DNA from 2 places in the Polaromonas sp. P4_F4 genome. Region 1 is predicted to be linked to the other one. Evidence: riboswitches for the same ligand, from Rfam matches in the RefSeq annotation. Region 1 holds a riboswitch; the other holds the start of a gene.

Evidence for each region. Region 1 has a riboswitch for S-adenosylhomocysteine ahead of ahcY (adenosylhomocysteinase). Riboswitches for the same ligand answer to the same signal wherever they lie in the genome.
Region 2: it holds a riboswitch for S-adenosylhomocysteine, as region 1 does, so the genes downstream of both, metH (methionine synthase) here and ahcY (adenosylhomocysteinase) in region 1, are expected to answer to the same signal.

The regions. Positions count from the first base shown of each region.
Region 1 is NZ_JBFUJO010000003.1:93,968-104,717, reverse strand. Features, by position in the region: gene AC1DUR_RS04815 (excinuclease ABC subunit UvrA) at 1-4,616, shown strand, start outside; gene AC1DUR_RS04810 (tripartite tricarboxylate transporter substrate binding protein) at 4,942-5,919, shown strand; gene AC1DUR_RS04805 (TetR/AcrR family transcriptional regulator) at 6,085-6,648, opposite strand; gene AC1DUR_RS04800 (MFS transporter) at 6,752-7,996, shown strand; gene AC1DUR_RS04795 (HAD-IIB family hydrolase) at 8,064-8,879, opposite strand; S-adenosyl-L-homocysteine riboswitch at 8,945-9,017, shown strand; gene ahcY (adenosylhomocysteinase) at 9,121-10,551, shown strand.
Region 2 is NZ_JBFUJO010000012.1:2,353-13,102, forward strand. Features, by position in the region: gene AC1DUR_RS13845 (rhodanese-like domain-containing protein) at 41-433, opposite strand; gene AC1DUR_RS13850 (homocysteine S-methyltransferase family protein) at 659-1,705, shown strand; gene AC1DUR_RS13855 (cyclic nucleotide-binding domain-containing protein) at 1,777-2,415, opposite strand; S-adenosyl-L-homocysteine riboswitch at 2,449-2,541, shown strand; gene metH (methionine synthase) at 2,559-5,378, shown strand; gene AC1DUR_RS13865 (glycine zipper 2TM domain-containing protein) at 5,611-6,432, shown strand; gene AC1DUR_RS13870 (Crp/Fnr family transcriptional regulator) at 6,898-7,614, shown strand; gene AC1DUR_RS13875 (Crp/Fnr family transcriptional regulator) at 7,831-8,550, shown strand; gene AC1DUR_RS13880 (hypothetical protein) at 8,780-9,274, shown strand; gene AC1DUR_RS13885 (hypothetical protein) at 9,340-9,897, shown strand; gene AC1DUR_RS13890 (YifB family Mg chelatase-like AAA ATPase) at 9,914-10,750, opposite strand, start outside.

The sequences.
Region 1 (10,750 bases):
TGCCGGGCCTGTGCCTGCATGATTTGATGCGCCTGCCGATTGACAGGTTAAAAACCTTTTTTGAGGGCATCGGACTGACTCCCTCCCCTGCAGGGGAAGGCGCCGGGCACGGCGAAGCTCAAGCGCTCAAACTGCTGTTCGAGGAAATCCAGACCCGCGTGAAATACCTGTGCGATGTTGGCATTGGCTACCTCACGCTGGACCGGCAAAGCCGCACGCTGTCGGGTGGCGAGGTGCAGCGCATCAACCTCACCACCGCGCTGGGCACCTCGCTGGTCAACACGCTCTTTGTGCTCGATGAGCCGTCCATCGGCCTGCATCCGCGCGACATGAACCGCATCACCCAGGCCATGCACCGGCTGCGCGATGCCGGCAACACGCTGGTGGTGGTGGAGCATGATCCCGCCGTGATGCTGGCGGCCGACCGCATGATCGACATGGGACCCGGTCCGGGCGAGAAGGGCGGGCAGATCGTGTTTGACGGCACGCCGGAGGACCTCCGGCACGCGGACACGCTGACCGGCGCCTACCTGGGCTCGCGCAAGCGGGTGGGCCTGGGGCTCAAGCGCGCGGTGAGCGACAACACGCCGCGCCTTATCCTCGAAGGCGCCCGCGACCACAACCTGAAAAACCTGACGGTGGAGTTTCCGCTGCAGCGCCTGGTGTGCGTCACCGGTGTCAGCGGCTCCGGCAAGTCCACGCTGATGCAGGACATCCTCGCGCCCGCCTTGCTGCGCCAGTTCGGCAAGGCCACGGAAACACCGGGCCTGCATGACCGGCTCATGGGTGCCGACCACCTGACCGACGTGGTGTTTGTCGACCAGTCGCCCATCGGCAAGACGGCGCGCTCCAACCCCGCGAGCTATGTGGGCGCGTGGGATGCCGTGCGCGAACTGTTCGCCCAGTCGCCGCTGGCCAGGCAGCGCAGCTACACCGCCACCAAATTCAGCTTCAACAACGGCGACGGGCGCTGCCCGACCTGCGGCGGCTCGGGCTTCGAGCATGTGGAGATGCAGTTTTTAAGTGACGTGTACCTGCGCTGCCCCGACTGCGACGGCAAGCGCTACCGGCCGGAAATCCTGGAGGTGACGATTGAGCGCAAGGCCGTCGGCCACCTCAAGCCGGTGCTGATGAATGTGTCCGATGTACTGGAGCTGACGGTCAGCGAGGCCGTGCAGCTGTTCGCGCAGGACCGCGAAGTGCTGCGCGCGCTGCAGCCCATCGTGGATGTGGGCCTGGAGTACGTGAAGCTGGGCCAGCCCGTGCCCACGCTGTCGGGCGGCGAGGCGCAGCGCCTCAAGCTGGCCGGCTTTCTGGCCGAAGCCTCGAGGACGGCCAGCAAGAGCAGCGCGAGCAAGCAGGCGCTGGCGCTCAAGCACCCGGGCCGCGGCACGCTGTTTCTGTTTGACGAGCCGACCACCGGCCTGCACTTTGACGACATCGCCAAACTCATGCGTGCGCTGCGCAAGCTGATGGATGCGGGCCATTCGCTGATCGTCATTGAACACAACCTGGATGTGATCCGCTCGGCCGACTGGCTGATCGACCTTGGACCGGAGGGCGGCGAGGGCGGCGGCCTGCTGGTGGCCCAGGGTACGCCCGAAGAGGTGCGCCAGCACCCGACCTCGCATACCGCCAAGGCGCTGCGCGAGTACGAGCTGGCCATGGGCCAGGTGCATGGCGTGGAAGAGGCCCGGCCCAAGGCCTGGACCACGCGGCCGGCCTTCTCCAACCTGATCCAGATCGTCAACGCCAAGGAAAACAACCTCAAGAGCCTGTCGGTCGATATTCCGCGCGGCAAGTTCAATGTGGTCACCGGCGTGTCCGGCTCGGGCAAGTCCACGCTGGCCTTTGACATCCTGTTCAACGAAGGACAGCGGCGCTATCTCGAGTCGCTCAATGCCTATGCGCGCAGCATCGTGCAGCCGGCCGGGCGTCCTGAAGTCGATGCGGTGTACGGCATTCCGCCCACCGTGGCCATCGAGCAGCGCCTGTCGCGCGGCGGGCGCAAGTCCACCGTGGGCACCACCACCGAGGTCTGGCATTTCCTGCGCCTCTTGTATGTGAAGCTGGGGGTGCAGCACTGCACCAAGGACGGTGCGGCGGTGATGCCGCAGAGCCCGGAGAGCATCGCCGCCCAGCTGCTCAAGACCTACCGCGGCCAGCACATCGGCCTGCTGGCGCCGCTGGTGATCGCGCGCAAGGGCGTCTACACCGAGCTGGCCGACTGGGCCCGTCCGCGCGGCTATACGCATTTGCGCATCGACGGTGAGTTTTTGCCGACCACCGGCTTTCCGCGCATTGACCGCTTCAAGGAGCACACGGTCGAGCTGCCGGTGGCGGACATCCACGTCACGCCCGAGAACGAAGCCGCGCTGCGGGCCGCGCTGGCGACTGCGCTGGAGCATGGCAAGGGCGTGGTGCATGTGCTGGCTCCGCTGGACGGCCTGCGCGGCGCGATGATGGCGGGCGCCTCCACCAAGGGCCTGGGCCGGCTGGAGGCCTTCTCCACCAAGCGCGCCTGTCCGGTCTGCTCGACGTCTTACCCCGAACTCGATCCGCGCCTCTTCAGCTACAACAGCAAGCACGGCTGGTGCCCCGATTGCGTGGGGACGGGCGTCAAGCTCAGCAAGGAGCAGCGCAAGGTGTTTGACGACTCGGTGCGCGACGACGACAACAAAGGCCGCGAGCAGACTTTTGGCGAGCCGGAGGTGGACGACGTGGTCGATGCCGCTTGCCCCACCTGCGAAGGCACGCGCCTGAACAAACAGGCGCGCGCGGTGAAGTTTGCCGGTGTGGGCATTGCCGACATCGCCGGCCTGTCGGTGACGGATGTTCGCCGCTGGGTTGAAAAACTGGCGCTGGCAGGCCGCGAGGCCGGCATTGCCCGCGACCTGGTGCCCGAAATCAGGAGCCGGCTGGAGTTTCTCGAAGACGTGGGCCTGGGCTACCTCACGCTGGACCGCGGCGCGCCCACGTTGTCGGGTGGCGAAGCCCAGCGCATCCGGCTGGCGGCGCAGCTCGGGTCCAATCTGCAGGGCGTCTGCTACGTGCTCGACGAACCCACCATCGGCCTGCATCCGCGCGACAACCAGATTCTGCTGAGCGCGCTGGGCAAGCTCAGCGACCGCGGCAACACGCTGGTGGTGGTGGAGCACGACGAAGACACAATACGCCGCGCCGACAACATCATCGACATCGGCCCCGGCGCGGGCAAGCGCGGCGGCACGCTGGTCGCGCAGGGCACGGCGGCGCAGCTGTCGGCCGTGCCGGAGTCGCTGACCGGCCGCTACCTCGCACACCCGCTGATCCATCCGCTGCATGCGCGCCGCGAAACGGAGAAGCCCCTCACCCCAGCCCTCTCCCCAGAGGGGCGAGGGAGCGAAACGGGCTTACTCCCTCTCCCTCTGGGAGAGGGCGGGGGTGAGGGCTCCCCTGCCAAGCCCCTGAGCAAACAAAAGCAGGCCGCGCTGAAAGCCGCAGCGTTGAAAGCGGCCGCAGCCAGCGCCAGTGCGCTGCACAACGCCGCACCCGCCGCGGCCAGCAAATTTACCTCCTGGCTCACCGTGGTCAATGCCGACCTGCACAATCTCAAGAACGTGTCGGTCACCGTGCCGCTGTACCGGCTGGTGGCGGTCACCGGCGTCTCGGGCTCCGGCAAGTCCACGCTGGCGCGTGATGTGCTGCTGACCAACGTCCATGCGGGCGTGATGCTGCGCTCCACCAAGGCCGGGCGCGATGCCGACGACAAGGGCAAGACGCCTGACTGGGCGGGCTGCGAGCGCATTGAAGGCTATGCGGCGGTGGACCGCGTGCTCGAGGTCGACCAGACGCCGATTGGCAAGACGCCGCGCTCCTGCCCAGCCACCTACATCGGTTTCTGGGACACGGTTCGCAAGCTGTTTGCCGACACGCTGGAAGCGCGGGCGCGCGGCTACGGCGCCGGGCGCTTCAGCTTCAATACCGGCGAGGGGCGCTGCCCGACCTGCGAGGGCGCGGGCGTGCGCACCATCGGCATGAGCTTTCTGCCCGACGTGAAGGTGCTCTGCGAAACCTGCCACGGCGCGCGCTTCAACCCAGAAACGCAGGCTGTGACCTGGCGCGGCAAGAACATCGGTGACGTGCTCAAGATGGAAGTGGACGAGGCGGTGGACTTCTTCGCCTCCATGCCCAACATCAGCCACCCGCTGCAGCTGCTGAAAGACGTGGGCCTGGGCTACCTCACGCTGGGCCAGCCTTCGCCGACGCTGTCGGGCGGCGAAGCCCAGCGCATCAAGCTGGTGACGGAGTTGAGCAAAGTGCGCGACGACATCACGCGGCGCGGCCAGAAGGCGCCGCACACGCTTTACGTGCTGGACGAGCCCACGGTGGGCCTGCACATGGCCGACGTCGAAAAGCTGATCCACGTGCTGCATCGGCTGGTGAACGGCGGCCACAGCGTGGTGGTCATCGAGCACGACCTGGACGTGGTGGCCGAAGCCGACTGGGTGATTGACCTGGGTCCCGACGGCGGTGACGCGGGCGGGCAGGTCGTCGCATCGGCGCCGCCGGAAGCCGTCGTGAAGCTGGGCACGCACACCGGGAAAGCCTTGCAAAGTGTGTTGGAAAGGGGTTGAACACCCCCGTCCAGGCTCACTGCGTGTAGCCTGTTCCCCCCTCAAGGGGGCGGCGCCTGCGGTCTGGCTAAGCCAGTCCCGCGGCCCCTGCTGGTGGAAGGCGGACGTGCGATGTTGCGTGTATGATTGCTATTAAATTTGTAGCTGCTTACGCTCGTTGGCATTGGTGTGTAGCCCTGTTTGATGCCTGAAAAGTGCCTTTTTCAGGCGCTTTCGGGCCCTGCAACGCAGGTGACAGTCCTTCAGGTGTTGCCCTGATGCGCCGGGGGCCTGGCGCACGCATGATGGCGGCAGATAAACCATGCCATCACTTCGGGAGCCCCTTATGCAACGCCGCCAATTACTGCAAACCGCCGCCGCGCTGGCCACGCCCACCCTGGCCGCGCTGGGTGCTGCGCAGGCCCAGGTCTCCAGCTTTCCGGTCCGGCCCATCAAGCTGATCGTCGCCTTCCCGGCGGGCGGGCCGACCGACATCACCATGCGCTCGCTGGCCGACAATGCCTCGAAAATCCTCGGGCAGCCGGTGATCGTGGAAAACAAACCCGGCGCCGGCGGAACCCTGCCGGCCCAGCAGTTGCAAACCTCGGCGCCCGACGGCTACACGCTGGCGCAGATTCCGCTGGGCGTGTTCCGCCTCGGCTACACCACCAAGATCAACTGGGACCCGGTCAAGGACCTCAGCTACGTTATCAATGTGACCGGCTACGCCTTCGGCATCGTGGTGCCGGCAGACAGCCCCTTCAAGACCTGGGCAGACTTTGTCGCTTACGCCAAGGCCAACCCCGGCAAGCTGACCTACGGCTCCACCGGCACGCTGACCAGCCCGCACCTGACGACCGAGCTGATAGCGCAAAAGGCCGGCATCGAACTGCAGCACGTGCCCTACAAAGGCAGCGCCGACCTGATGCTGGCCCTGGTGAGTGGTCAATTGATGGCAGGTGCCGACAGCACCGGTTTTGCGCCGCAGGTCGAGGCCGGCAAGCTGCGCGTGCTCAACACCTGGGGAGAGAAGCGCCTCGACAAATTCCCCAATGCGCCCACGCTGAAGGAGCTGGGCTACGACATCGTGCAGAACTCGCCCTTCGGCATAGGCGCGCCCAAGGGCACGCCGCCCGAGGTGGTCAAGCGCCTGCACGACGCGTTCAAGAAGGCGATGGAGGAACCCAGCTACGTCGCCGCCCTGGGCCGCTACGACATGCTGCCCAACTACATGAGCTCGGCCGAATACACGAAGTTCGCGCAGGACACGGTCGGCCGGGAGAAGGTCTTGATCGACAAGCTCGGGTTGGCCAAGCCCAACTGAACTGGCGCACCTCCTATCGGGACTCACTGCGTGTCGTCCCTGGGACGGTGCCAGTGGCCCGGTCTGATCCAGTGGAGGCCGCGGAACCGGCTTTGCCGGGCCGCAAGCCTCGTCCCCTGCAAGGGGAAAAGAGGCTACACGAAGTGAGCCTCGATAGGGGTGTGTCTAATCCACAAGCGCAAACAGCTCGTCGGCCAGTTGGTCGGCCAACGCCGGCTCGACGCCGGAGCCAAAGATCAGCCGGTAAATGATGGGGGCCATCATGTGGTCCAGCACCTGCTGCACGCTGGGTGTGGCGTCGCCGCGCGCCTGGGCCCGGTTCACCAGCACGGTGGCTTCGGCGCGGCGGTTTTTCAGGCAGTTGGTCTCTTCCGATCCGGCCAGCGCGGCCGCCGCCTTCAGCATCGAGGTGTTGCCGGGCTTGTTGAGGTGGGTGATCAGCCCCCGGGCCCAGGCCGCGAGTTCGGCTTTCAGGTTGCCCGTCTCGGGCAGCGGGCGGTTCGGGTCCAGCCGCTCGGTCGCGGTTTCGCCCAGCAGGCCGTTCACGTCGCCCCAGCGCCTGTAAATGCTGGAGGCGCTGACGCCGGCGCGCTCGGCCACGGCCGGCACGGTGACCTTGTCGCGGCCTTCCTGGGCAATCAGTTCTTCCAGCGCCTTGCGCACCACGGACTGCACCTGCGCGCTGCGGCCGCCGGGGCGTTTGGTCTGGGGCGTCGTGGGGGTATTCATGCGGTGATTCTAGCTTAAAGCAACGATGTTTGCGTTAATTTTAAACTCGGCGTAGAATTCACAAACGCAAATAAATTTGCTTTAAGAAAGTTGAGCGTTTCCCATGACCGCACCCGCCGCCCCCTCTTTGCAACCCTCTTCATCCTCCGCCGCTCGCTGGCAACTGCCGCCGGCAGCCGCCTTCCCGCTGCTGGCGATCCTCCTGTTCGCGTTTTTTGTGGCGGGTAGCGCGCCGTCGCCGCTGTTTGTCGTGTTCCAGCAGCAGTGGGGCTTTTCGCCGGCGCTGCTGACGGTGGCGTTCGCGATTTATGCGATTGCGCTGCTGGCCTCGCTGCTGGTGGCCGGCTCGCTGTCCGACCACATCGGCCGGCGCCCCGTGGTGTTTGTCGCCCTGCTGCTGCAGGCCGGCGCGATGCTGACCTTTTTGCTGGCCGAGGGCATAGGCGGCATCATCGCGGCGCGCGTCGTCCAGGGCATTGCGACCGGCATGGTCAGCGGCGCACTGACGGCGGCGGTGGTGGAAGCGGCCCCGGCGTCGCAAAAACGGCTGGGCGCGATGATAGGCAGCGTCTCGCCGCTGGCGGGGCTGGCCGTGGGCGCCTTGCTGACAGGCATCGCCGTCAAGCTCGCGCTGCATCCGGTGCCGCTGGTGTTCGGCGTGCTGGCCGCCATCTGCGTGACGGGTGCGGTGGCCACGCTGTTCCTCCCTGAAAGCGTCACGCCGCGCCCCGGCGCGCTGGCCTCGCTGGTGCCGCGCATTTCGGTGCCGGTGCAGGCGCGTGCCGAGTTTGTGCGCGGGGTGCCGACCATGCTGGCGGTATGGTCGCTCGCGGGCCTGTACCTGTCGCTGGTGCCTTCGGTGCTGCAGCAAATCTTCGGCATCCACAACGGCATCGTCAACGGCTTGGCCATTGCCACATTCTTCGGCCTGGGCGCCGTTTCACCCACGCTGTTGAGGCGCCTGGCTCCCGCGCGCATGAGCGCCGTCGGTATGAGCTGGCTCGCCCTGGGCGCCGGCCTGGTGGCCGTGTCGCTGGCCGTCCATTCGGTGGGCCTGTTTTTTGCGGGAACGGCGCTGGCCGGTTTCGGCGGCGGCTCGGCTTTCTCCGCGCAGGTGCAGACGCTGGCGCCGCTGGCGCAGCCGCAGCAGCGGGCGGAGTTGTTTGCCGCGCTCTATGCCACCAGCTATCTCGCCTTCAGCGTGCCCGCCATGCTGGCCGGCCGGCTGATCGCGCCGCTGGGCCTGCCGGCCACGGTCGAGGGTTACGCCGCGCTGGTGTTGGCGGTGGCCGGCCTGGGCGCGTGGCTGCGCTGGGCGTCGCTGCGCCGCGCGGCCGCCCTCCGCTAATCCGGCAGGGGCCGCGGATCGGGCTTTGCCCGGCCGCAGGCGCCGTCCCCTGCAAGGGGAGGGGACGCTACACGAAGTGAGCGTCAGCAGGGGTGAGCAAAATCTTTACCACTTCGGCAAAGCCCGCGCCACGCTCGCCGCGCGTCACATAGCGCGGCAGGTGCGTCAACTGCGGCACAAAGCGCGCGATGTTGGCCACGCCCACGCTGTTGGCGAACGTCTTGAACATCAGCTGGTCGTTGGTCGAATCGCCCACATAGACCCATTGACCCATCTCGGCGTCCAGGTCGCGCTGCCAGAGTTCACGAACAATCCAGCGCGCGCCTTCAAGCTTGTTGTGGCCGCCATACCAGCCGTTGATGTGGATGCTGCTCACGGTGGCGTGCATGCCTTCGCTCTTCATCAGCGCCACGACGGTGGCGATCTGCGCGTCGCTGAGCTGCGTGAACTCGCTGTGGTCGATGGCGATGTCGGTTTCCCGGCCTGGCGAGTCGGTGGCGCGGTGGATGCCGGGCAGCTCCCGCTCAATGCGCGCCAGCACGGCCTGCATGCGGGTGAAGTTGGCTGCACGCGTGGCCGCATTCTGCTGGTAGATTTTTGAGAGCGGCCGCGGCGCGGCGCTTTGGGCATCCGGCAGCAGCGCCACTGCCCCGTTTTCCGCCACGATGGCATCGACCGGCCAGCTTGCCGCGAAAGGCTCGCTCCAGCCCACTGGCCGTCCGGTGATCGCCACCACCTTGAGCCCGGCGGCTTTCAATTGAGCCAAGCCCTCCAGCGCATCAAGGGTAATCGCCCCTTCGGTGGTCAGGGTGTCATCGATGTCGGTGAAAACGCCGGAGATCAGGCGGCGCTCGTCTGCGGGCCAGTTGTCGAGTTCTTGCATCGTGAAATTTTCGCATGCCGATTCCAGGCGCTGGTGCGGTGCGGCCGGCTTCGGTACAATGGCGGATTCCTGAGGAGCGTTGCAACCCACACCACGTGGACCAGGCTCAGGACTTCATTGCAACCACGCTCACCCGCAAGTGCTCTCTCAAGCCGGGTGAATGACTGAATTCCCCCACTGCTTCGAAAGCGCCTTGCCCGTGGCGATTTTGCCCAGTTGACGTTTGAATTTGGAGAACCGTATGAGCGCTGTCCTGAAACCTTCCACCGACTACACCATTGCCGATATCTCGCTTGCCGCCTGGGGCCGCAAGGAACTGAACATCGCGCAGACCGAAATGCCCGGCCTGATGGCCATCCGCGAAGAATTCGCCAAAGCCCAGCCTTTGAAGGGCGCGCGCATCACCGGTTCACTGCACATGACCATCCAGACCGGCGTGCTGATCGAAACGCTGCAGGCTCTGGGCGCCGAAGTGCGCTGGGCTTCGTGCAACATCTTCTCGACGCAAGACCACGCCGCCGCCGCGATTGCCGCCGCCGGCACGCCGGTGTTCGCCATCAAGGGCGAAACCCTGGCCGACTACTGGGACTACACCCACAAGATCTTCGAATTCAACGGCGCCAAGGGCACGCCTGAAGAAGGCCCGAACATGATCCTGGACGACGGCGGCGACGCCACGCTCCTGATGCACCTGGGCACCAAGGCCGAAAAAGACGCCAGCTTGATTTCCAAGCCTACGAGCGAAGAAGAAATCTGCCTGTTCAACTCGATCAAGGCCAAGCTCGCGCAAGACCCGACCTGGTACAGCCGCCGCCTGAAAAACATCATCGGCGTGACCGAAGAAACCACCACCGGCGTGCTGCGCCTCAATGAAATGTCTGCCAAGGGCACGCTGGCCCTGCGCGCCATCAATGTCAACGACTCGGTCACCAAGTCCAAGTTCGACAACCTCTACGGTTGCCGCGAGTCCTTGGTCGACGCCATCAAGCGCGCCACCGACGTGATGGTGGCCGGCAAGGTGGCTTGCGTGGCCGGTTACGGCGACGTGGGCAAGGGCTCGGCCCAGGCCCTGCGTGCCCTGAGCGCCCAGGTCTGGGTGACCGAGATCGATCCCATCAACGCCCTGCAGGCCGCGATGGAAGGCTACAAGGTCGTGACCATGGAATACGCCGCCGACAAGGCCGACATTTTTGTGTCGGCCACCGGCAACAAGAACGTCATCACCTACGACCACATGGCGAAGATGAAAGACCAGGCCATCGTCTGCAACATCGGCCACTTCGACAACGAAATCGACGTCGCCTCGCTGGAAAAATGCACCTGGGAAGAGATCAAGCCGCAAGTCGACCACGTGATCTTCCCCGACGGCAAGCGCATCATCCTGCTGGCCAAGGGCCGCCTGGTGAACCTGGGCTGCGGCACCGGCCACCCCAGCTTCGTGATGTCGTCCAGCTTCGCCAACCAAACCATTGCGCAGATCGAGCTGTTCACCAAGCAGGCCGACTACGAAGTGGGCAAGGTCTATGTGCTGCCCAAGCACCTCGATGAAAAAGTGGCGCGCCTGCACCTGAAGAAAGTCGGCGCGATGCTGACCGAGTTGAGCGACGAGCAGGCGGCTTACATCGGCGTGTCGAAGGCCGGCCCGTACAAGGCCAACACCTACCGTTATTAAGCGACAGCATTACTCCCTCTCCCCCTGGGAGAGGGCAGGGGTGAGGGCTGGCGGCGCCAGTCGTCAAGCGAGTCTTTTTAAGGCCGCCGGCCCTCACCCCAACCCTCTCCCAAAGGGAGAGGGGGCAAGACAGGGCCCTCTGGGCAAGACAAGGCCTCCGCCTGAATGTTTTCGGGCGTGGGGTTCACTCCATGGAGCT
Region 2 (10,750 bases), on a different contig from region 1:
ATGAAGCCAAGGCTGGCGGCTGATTTGATGCCAAATGCAGCTACATCTGCTCCCAGGGCAGGCCGTCAAAGCGCCAGCCCGAGAGTGTTGACCTGCGAAACTGCTCGTCAAGCTCCCCTTCAAAGCCATGCACCACATGCTGCACGTCGGAAAATCCGGCGGCCTCCAGCGCCTTGCCGGCGTCCAGCGTGCGCTTGCCGGAGCGGCAGATCAGCAATACCGGCTGGGTTTTGCCGGTGGCCTCGCGAACCACAGCTTCGGCAAATTTCTGCGGATCAGGCTGCAGGTCGGGGTATTCATACCACGGCACATGGACCACACCGGGCGGGCGGCCGACATACAGCGACTCGATTTCCATGCGCACGTCCACGAACAGGGTGTCGGGGTGCGCCTGCAGCCAGGTCCAGGCTTCTTTGGGTTGGAGGTTTTTCATGTGCGGTGAGCCAATGCCCGCTATTGTCGTCTAAGGCCCCCACGTTCGCCCACTGCGTGTGGCTCTCAGCCCCCCCAAGGGGGCGCTGCGCCTGCGGTCTGGCGAAGCCAGTCCCGCGGCCCCGGCTGGTGCAGATCACTGTCGAAGGGTAGTGTGGCCCTGGCGGAAACCAGGGACGCTATTCGGGAGCCTGCTAAAAAAGCTGCCGCACCTTAAAATCGGGGCATGAAGCCCCTCATCTATACCCGCGGACAGCAACTGCCAGCCATCCTGGAACAACGCATCGCCATTCTCGACGGCGCGATGGGCACCATGATCCAGCGCTTCAAGTTGAACGAAGCCCAGTACCGCGGCGCGCGCTTCAAGGACTTTCACAAAGACGTCAAGGGCAACAACGAACTGCTCAGCCTGACCCGTCCCGACGTGATCCGCGACATCCATGAAGGCTACCTCGCCGCCGGCGCCGACATGATAGAGACCAACACCTTTGGCGCCACCACGGTCGCCCAGGCCGACTACGACATGGCGGACCTGGCCGTGGAGATGAACTACGAGTCGGCCCGCATCGCGCGTGCCGCCTGCGACAAGTTTTCCACGCCCGACAAACCGCGGTTCGTGGTGGGCGCCCTGGGCCCGACACCCAAAACCGCCAGCATCAGCCCCGACGTGAACGATCCGGGCGCGCGCAACACGAGCTTTGAAGAGTTGCGCAAGGCTTATTACGAGCAGACCGAAGCCCTTGTCAGGGGCGGCAGCGATGTGCTGCTGGTCGAAACCATATTCGACACGCTCAACGCCAAGGCGGCGCTGTTTGCGATCGACGAGTATTTCGACAACTCCGGCGAGTGCCTGCCCCTCATCATCAGCGGCACCGTCACGGACGCCTCGGGCCGCATTCTGAGCGGCCAGACCGTGACCGCCTTCTGGCACAGCGTGCGCCATGCCCGGCCGCTGGCGATCGGTCTCAATTGCGCGCTGGGCGCCACGCTGATGCGCCCCTATATCCAGGAGCTGGCCCGCGTGGCCGGCGACACCTTCATCAGCTGTTACCCCAATGCCGGCTTGCCCAATCCCATGAGCGACACCGGCTTCGACGAAACACCCGACGTGACCTCGCGCCTGCTGCGCGAGTTTGCCGATGAAGGGCTGGTCAATATCGTGGGCGGCTGCTGCGGCACCACGCCCGAGCATATCCAGGCCATTGCGAATGCGGTGGCGCCCCTGCCTTCACGGGCAGTCGCTTCCCGCTTCTTCTACCCCGAGGCGGCTTAGGCGGGCTTGGATCGCGGGCTGGCGGGCTCCGCGCTTTTTGCTTTTGTTCGCGTGAGGCGTCAGTCCGGGTGTCAGTCGTCCGGCAGCAGGTGGTCGATTTCCTGCTGCATGGCCTGCGTGAGCTGGCTGTATTTCTTGAGTTTTTCGGTGGCATCGCGCAGCCGCTCGGCAATCCGCAGCGAGACGGCAAACATCAGCTTGGCCGCCGTGCGGGGCTGGTCAGTGCTGAGTGTTCCGAGGGCGGCGCGCGACAAAACCGCGCACCGCACGTCGGTGCTGGCCGTGCAGGACGCCAGCCGGGCCCGGCCATCGACCAGCCCCATCTCGCCAACCAGGCTGCCTGGTCCCAGCACCGACACGGTGACGGGCGTGCGGCGGCTGACCATGATGCTTTCCACGGTGACCTCGCCCTCGAGCACCAGCAGCATGTAGTCGGTTTCGCTTTTGTCCCCTTCGGTGATGAAGGTGGTGCCCGCGGCAATTTTTTGCGGAACCATGTAGCTCACCACGGTGAGCGCCTCTTCGGGCGTGAGCTGCATCAGTGCCGTCGGCGCAATCAGCAGCCTGGCCGCCAGTTCGGCCGTGCTGGAGCCTTCAACCGCACGCATGCGTTCTTCCGGCCGCATCAGCTCGGGTGGACCGGTCGCCGCCTTTTTCTTGTCGCCAAACAGGGTTTCAAACATGGATTTTGCGGATTTATTGTGAGGCATGGCGCCGGCTGCTGCCTGCCCTTAAAATAATGGTAACCCAAGGAGCGTTGCAGCGAAGCATTCATTCGTCAGGCTTGGGTTACCGGCGCCTCCCCCGAGGCGCCGCAGTAACGACGCTCACCTTGAGCCCAAAAGGTGAGTGCATGTCCGAAATTCAAGATCCCATCGCTGTTCCTCCCATGAAACTGTCCGGCCTGGAGCCGGTGGCTATCGGGGAGGGCACGCTCTTTGTCAACATCGGCGAGCGTACCAATGTCACCGGCTCCAAGGCTTTTGCCCGCATGATTTTGAATGGCGAGTACGAGCAGGCCCTGGTCGTGGCGCGCCAGCAAGTGGAAAACGGCGCGCAAATCATCGACATCAACATGGACGAGGCCATGCTGGACAGCCAGGCCGCCATGGTGCGCTTTTTGAACCTGATCGCCAGCGAACCCGACATTGCCCGCGTGCCCATCATGATCGACAGCTCCAAGTGGAGCGTGATCGAGGCCGGCCTGCGCTGCATCCAGGGCAAGGGCATCGTCAACTCGATTTCCATGAAGGAGGGGCTGGAGCCCTTCAAGCACCAGGCCAAGCTGCTCAAGCGCTATGGCGCGGCGGCCGTGGTGATGGCATTTGACGAGCAGGGCCAGGCTGACACCTACCAGCGCAAAATTGAAATCTGCGAGCGTGCCTACCGCGTGCTGGTCGATGAGGTCGGTTTTCCGCCCGAAGACATCATCTTTGACCCCAACATCTTTGCCATTGCCACCGGCATTGAGGAGCACAACAACTACGCGGTCGATTTCATCAATGCCACACGCTGGATCAAGGCCAACCTGCCGGGCGCCAAGGTGTCGGGCGGCGTGTCCAACGTGAGTTTCAGCTTCCGCGGCAACGACCCGGTGCGTGAAGCCATTCACACGGTGTTTTTGTACCACGCGATCCAGGCCGGCATGGACATGGGCATCGTCAACGCCGGCATGGTCGGTGTGTATGACGACCTGGAGCCGACGCTGCGCGAGCGCGTCGAAGACGTGGTCCTCAACCGCCAGCCGGTTTACAAGCCGGGTGAGCCTGAACTCACACCCAGTGAGCGCCTCATCGAAGTTGCGGAGAGCGCCAAAAGCGGCGCCAGGGACGACAGCAAGAAAAACGAGTGGCGCGCGCTGCCGGTGCGCGAGCGCCTGTCGCACGCGCTGGTGCTGGGCATGAACGAGTTCATCACCGAAGACACCGAGGAAATGTGGCAGGCCATCAAGGCCGAGGGCGGGCGGCCGCTGCATGTCATCGAGGGCCCGCTGATGGACGGCATGAACGTGGTGGGTGACCTGTTCGGCCAAGGCAAGATGTTCCTGCCGCAGGTGGTCAAAAGCGCCCGGGTGATGAAGCAGGCGGTGGCGCACCTGCTGCCTTACATCGAAGCCGAGAAACTGCTGCTGGAAGCCGCCGGTGGAGACGTGAAGACCAAGGGCAAGATCATCATCGCCACCGTCAAGGGCGACGTGCACGACATCGGCAAGAACATCGTGACCGTGGTCTTGCAGTGCAATAACTTCGAAGTGGTCAACATGGGCGTGATGGTGCCCTGCCACGAAATTCTGGCGCGCGCCAAGGTCGAGGGCGCCGACATCGTGGGCCTGTCCGGCCTGATCACGCCCAGCCTGGAAGAGATGCAGTACGTCGCGGCCGAGATGCAGAAGGACGACCATTTCCGCATCAAGAAAATCCCGCTGCTGATAGGCGGCGCCACCACCAGCCGGGTGCACACGGCGGTGAAGATTTCCCCCCACTACGAGGGTCCTGTGGTCTATGTGCCCGATGCCTCGCGCAGCGTGAGCGTGGCGCAAAGCCTGCTGTCCGACCAGGCCACCAAATACATTGATGAGCTGAAGGCGGACTACGACAAGGTGCGCACCCAGCACGCCAACAAGAAGCAGACACCGATGTGGCCGCTGGCCAAGGCCCGCGCCAATAAAACGCCCATCGACTGGACAAGCTACACGCCGCCCGTGCCCAAGTTCATCGGCCGCCGTGTGTTCAAAAACTTCGACCTGGCCGAGCTTGCGCAGTTCATCGACTGGGGCCCGTTTTTCCAGACTTGGGACCTGGCGGGCCCGTTCCCGGCCATCCTGAAGGACGAGGTGGTCGGTACCGAGGCGGTGCGGGTGTATGCCGACGCGCAACGCATGCTCAAGCGCCTGATCGAGGGCCGCTGGCTCACCGCCAGCGGGGTGATCGGCCTGTATCCTGCCAACAGCGTGGGCGACGACATCGAGATTTACACCGATGAGTCGCGCAGCGAGGTGGCCATGACCTGGTACGGCCTGCGTCAGCAGGCGGAGAAAACCGCGGTGGACGGCGTGATGCGGCCCAGCCGCTGCCTGGCCGACTTTGTCGCACCCAAGGTGCTCGCGCCTGATGTGATGGCCGCTCGCGCAGCTGCTGTTTCGGATTCGGGCCAGAAAGACACTCGAATTGCCGACTACATCGGCCTCTTTGCCGTCACCGCCGGCCTGGGCGCCGAGAAGAAGGAGAAATACTTTCTGGACGACCATGATGACTACTCGTCCATCATGCTCAAGGCGCTGGCTGACCGGCTGGCAGAAGCATTTGCCGAGGCCATGCACCAGCGTGTGCGCAAGGATTTGTGGGGTTATGTGCCGACCGAGTCGCTGGGCGCGGAAGCGCTGATCGCCGAAAAATACCAGGGCATCCGCCCGGCGCCCGGTTACCCGGCCTGCCCGGACCACAGCGTCAAAGGTGACATGTTTGCCTTGCTCAAGGCGGGCGAGGTGGGCATGGCCCTCACCGAGAGCCTGGCCATGACACCGGCGGCCAGCGTCAGCGGCTTTTACCTGAGCCATCCTGAAAGCACGTATTTCAACGTGGGCAAGATCGGCGACGACCAGCTGCAGGATCTGGCCCGGCGGCGCGGTGCAAAAGCGGAAGAATTGCAACGCTTGCTGGCGCCCAATTTGTGAGGCGGCCGGGCCGGCAAGGACGGCCGGCTCCCGGCTGCGCTCCCACCCTCCTGTTTACCGTGTGTTTACCGCCGCATTGCCTGCATTTACAAAAAAACACGTGTCGTTGGCGCGGTCTGTGTACCTTTAGGCTGTCTCGGACGTTCATGAGTGAGCGGCGACAAGGGCACCAGCTTGCGTTCATGCAGGTTGCTGCCGTCCCGGGACTTTTTAACAAATGAAGGGATACCCCATGAACACCTCCGTCGATAACCTCCAGCCCGGCCAGCAACCTGCCTCGTCTGGCAGCAAGCCCCTGTGGGCCGCGATCGGCATACTCGGTGTGGCGGTGCTCGGCATGGGCGCCACCATGCTATACAACCAGCGTGCCCAGCCCCCTGCTGCCACTGTGGCGGCTGTGGCGACGCCTCAGGCCCCGGCTGCACCGCAGCTGGCCGGGCCTGCTGCTTCCACCAATGCAGCCGACGACCTGATTGAAAAGCCGGCGGCTGCACCCGCCAAGCCTGCCGCCGCGCCCGCACCGGCCAAAAAAGTGGTCAAACCCCAACCCAAACCGGCTCCAGCACCGAGCTACTCAGGCGTTTCGCCCGCGCCGTCTGCCGCACCGGCCCCCGTCATGGCGGCCGCCGCACCGGCCGTGTGCGCGGTGTGTGGTTCCGTTGAATCGGTCACGCCGGTGGTACGTTCCGCCAAGCCGGCCGGCCCCGGCGTGGGCGCCGTGGCTGGTGGGGTGCTGGGCGCCGTGCTGGGCAACCAGGTGGGGCATGGCGGCGGACGGACTGCCGCCACCATCCTGGGCGCGGTCGGCGGCGGCTTTGCCGGCAATGCGATAGAAGGCCAGGTACGCAAGGAAACTGTCTACCAGGTCGGCGTGCACATGGAAGACGGTTCGCGCCGCACCGTGGAAGTGGCGCACGCGCCCGCAGTTGGCAGCCGTGTGACCGTGGAAGGCGCAACCCTGCGCACCAGCGATGGCGCAACCTACGGCCCCAAGCCGCCACCGGCGCCGGTGGCCGCGCAGCCTGCACTTTCCCCGGAGTATCAGGGGCGTTGACCGAGCCTGACAGGCTTCTGAACAGCCTGACGGCGAGATCGGTGGCAATCCTGGCCATCTGACAGACCTGCAAGCCATCCCCGCGCCAGGCGAAAGCTGCCCTCAGCTTTCGCCTGGCGCTTTTTTTTGTGTCCGCTGGACGGCGTCAGACATCAAGCACATCAGTCCGGCCAGGCTGTTGACAAAGCCAATTTTTAGCAGTATTACCCTCAAAAACAGCTTCAGTTTTGGCGGGTTGCGCCCGGATTGAGCCAGCGTAACCCGAGTCCGATTGGAGAGCGCTTTTTTCCGGCTGCCTGATCTCTTCTCTTGTATGTTCGTTATCGAACATATAAAGTCGAATTGGCGACTTGTATGTGCGCTATCGAACATACAACATGGGTCTGGCTGCATATAGTCCAAGGCGCTACCAAAACCTCTGCGAGAGGTAGTTTTCGAAGTCAGACCCCGCCCCGGAGTTTTGTGATGGCTATTTCCCCCGACCCCCAAAAAAACCAGCTGCTCGCCGCCCTGCCAGACGCCGAGTGGAAGCGCTGGCTGCCACAACTGGAAGTTGTCGAAATGCCGCTGGGCCAGGTGCTGTACGAGTCGGGTGGCACATTGAGCCACGTGTATTTTCCAACGACAGCCATCGTCTCCTTGCTGTATGTGATGGAAAACGGCGCTTCGGCCGAGATCGCCGTCGTGGGCAACGAGGGCGTCGTCGGCATTTCGCTGTTCATGGGCGGCGAGTCCACGCCCAGCCGTGCGGTGGTGCAAAGCGCTGGCCAGGGTTTTCGGCTGAAGGCGCAGTTGATGAGGGACGAGTTTAAGAAAGCGCCGGTGCTGCACCTGATGCTGCGCTATACCCAGGCGCTGATCACGCAGATGGCGCAAACCGCGGCGTGCAACCGCCACCATTCGCTGGACCAGCAGCTGTGCCGCTGGCTGCTGCTGAGCCTGGACCGCCTGCAGGGCAACGAGTTGGTGATGACGCAGGAGTTGATCGCCAACATGCTCGGCGTGCGCCGCGAAGGCGTGACGGAGGGCGCGCTCAAGCTGCAAAAGGCCGGGCTGATCAGCTATGCGCGCGGCCGCATCTCCGTGCTGGACCGCCAGGGGCTGGAGCAGCGCACCTGCGAGTGTTATGCGGTGGTCAAGAAGGAGTACGACCGCCTGCTTCCCCAGCGGCTGGCGGCTTGAGGTCTGGGGCGGGTGCCGGCTTTCGGCCCGGCCCCGGCTGCCTGGCGCTTCGGCCGTGGCCACACCCTGGCACATCGCGCCGTGTGTGCGCTGGCATACAGTGGCGCGGCGGTGCGTGGCGCATACTCGGTACATCGACCTACACTGCATCTCGCAGCAGCGCGCCATGCTCGCCCCCGACACCTGAGAGGGCCGGCAGCACACCGGAGAGCCATTTTGGCCACCGTCCAGAACCATCTGATCGAGCGGCTTCCCCGCAAGGACCGCGTGCGGCTGCTGGCCATTTGCGAGCCCGTCCAGCTGGTGCTGTCCGAAGTGCTGTGCGAGCCCGGCACGCCAACGCGCCATGTCTACTTTCCCACCGAGGGCTTTATTTCGCTGGTGGCGCTGCTTGACGGCAGCCCCGGCGTGGAAGTGGGCATGGTGGGCCGCGAGGGCATGCTGGGCGCGCAGGTGGCCCTGGGCGTGGTCACCTCGCCCTTGCATGCGCTGGTGCAAGGCCCGGGTGCGGCCTGGCGCATAGGCACCGGCGCCTTCCGCAAAGAGCTCGCAGGCAGTGCGGCACTGCAGCGCGGCCTCAATCGCTACCTCTATGTGCTCATGGCCCAGCAGGCCGCATCGGCTGCGTGCCTGCGCTTTCACCTGATCGGCCCGCGCCTGGCGCGCTGGCTGCTGATGACCCAGGACCGTGCCCACTCCGACAGTTTTCATGTTACGCAAGCCTTTCTCGCCTACATGCTCGGTATGCGCCGCGTCGGCGTCACGGCGGCTGCCGGTGCTTTGCAGCGCAGCGGCCTCATCGAATACCACCGCGGCGACTTCAGGGTGCTGGACCGCAGCGGGCTCGAAGCCGCGGCATGTGGCTGTTATGCCGCTGGGCGGCAGTCCTATGCCGAACTGCTGGACGTCTCATCCCGTCGCCCCACAGGGCTTTAATGGCTGGTCCAGCGACGCTCGGCGGCTCCCTGAAAAGACGGTCGCCATTGCGGGGAGGGAGGCGAGCATCCGGGTTTGCCTGTTCCCGGTTTTGTTCGTTAGCGCACCGACGCACGAATCGCGACTTGCTATAAGAAACCAGTGCGATATTGCCAGCCGTGTACCTGGTCGAGGCACCTGACCGCTGTTGCAGCGTGATGAATCAACCTAACTTAGTACGAGGTGTGCCATGATCCACACAAAACCTGATCGGGCACCCGGGGCCGCGAACCTGGCGTACCTGGCGTCGACCATGCCGATTTCCGGGGGGCTCGGGCCAGACTCAAGGAATCACTACGCCGGAGCTGCCGCCGCGATCAACATCTCTTTCGCCTGTGCCAGGGGCCATGACGCTGACACAGACACAGACACAGGCGACGCTGTTGCCTTACTGGCGGCAAGCGCATTGCTGACCGGGCAGTCGCGTGAGATCGCGAACGATGACTGGGACGCCATGTTCCGCGCCGTCGAATCAAGGCTGAGGCAAACGGTAGGCGAGCGGCTGGCCGTCGTCACCGGGCCGCAGCCGCAACATGCAGCGGGTCGGGTTCAGGCCATTGTGCTGGAATGTGTGGAGGCGCTGGAGCAATTGCACACGGCGCTGATGCTGGAACGCGATCGCTGCGGCCAGCTGGAACGGGAGCTGGCCCTCCTGAATGGTTCAGCGGCCCGGCCGCTTCTCTGAGCCGCAGCCTGTCCCGGGCGATCCGGTCACGCACCACGCACTGAAATCACGGGAATCGCTGAGCCATGGGTACATCGATTGAGCAGGTGACGCAGGCGCCGGATGAAAAAAACGCCGGTCTCGCTGGCGATCGCGATTTCGCAGCGGTGCGTGCAGGGTGTCAGGCCTCAGGTGGGGCGGTGCGCGAGAGCGATCTCGCCGGCTGGCTGGAGAAGCGCCAGCTTGGAAATGCTGTGAGCCTGGCAAAGCTGATCATCTCGGGCAATATTTTTGGTTTTGAATGGCAGGGCAACTTCTGGATTCCGATGTTTCAGTTTGACTTTCGCGACCTGTCGATCAGGCAGGCGCCCCGGAAGGTGCGCGCCGAACTGGGGGGCGCGTTTGACGGCTGGGCGCTTGCCGTCTGGTTTGTCCAGCCTTGCGTCTGGTTGAACGGCCAAAGCCCCCTCGCCCTGCTGGAAGCGGACCTGCCGGCCGTCCTGGAAGCAGCGCGCAGCGAGCGCCTTGTTGCAACGGGTTGGACGGGAAAACCCGGTACATCGTTTGCCACGGCACTCCGGGGGCGGAGCCATCATGCACCTGCAGCCTCAGCGGAGGCTGCGGGTCCTGGCACTGGTGAATGACGCCCCGGCGCCAGGTTTAGTGAGCGGCCTTGAGCGCACGGCGGTACTGCACCGCCTCGGCTACATGCGTGACCTGCACCGTGGCCGCACCCGCCAGGTCCGCAATGGTTCTTGCCACCTTCAGGCACCGATGAATGCTGCGACCTGACCAACCCAGCCGCGTGGCGGCGGTGTTCAGAAATTTCGCCGCCGCGTCATCGAGCTGGCATTGCGCATCAATCGCCTGGCCTTCCAGGGCCTGGTTGGTGCTGCCCTGCCGGGTGATGGCCCGCTCGCGGGCCTGGACCACCCGGCCCCGGATTGAGGCGGTGGCCTCGCCGGGCGGCGTGTTCACCAGTTCATCGGCGGCCAGCGCACCGACTTCCACATGCAGGTCAATCCGGTCCAGCAGGGGGCCGCTGAGCTTGCCCTGGTAACGGGACACCTGGTCGGGCGAGCAACGGCAGGCACGCAGGCTGGAGCCGAGGTAGCCGCAGGGGCAGGGGTTCATGGCGGCGACCAGCTGAAAGCGCGCTGGAAACTCGGCGCGCTGTGCTGCCCGGGAAATCGTGATGGTGCCGGATTCCAGCGGCTCACGCAGTGCTTCCAGTGCGGCGCGCGGGAATTCAGGCAACTCATCGAGAAACAGAACGCCCCGATGGGCCAGCGAGATCTCGCCCGGGCGGGGCGGCGAGCCGCCGCCCACCAGTGCCACGGCGCTGGCCGTATGGTGGGGCGCGCAGGTCGGCCGGAGGGCCCAGTTTTCCAGCGCGAAGCGACCGCCCAGCGAGGCGACCGCGGCGCTTTCCAGCGCCTCCTCGGTGGTCATGACGGGCAGCAGGCCGGCAAAACGTTGTGCCAGCATGGATTTGCC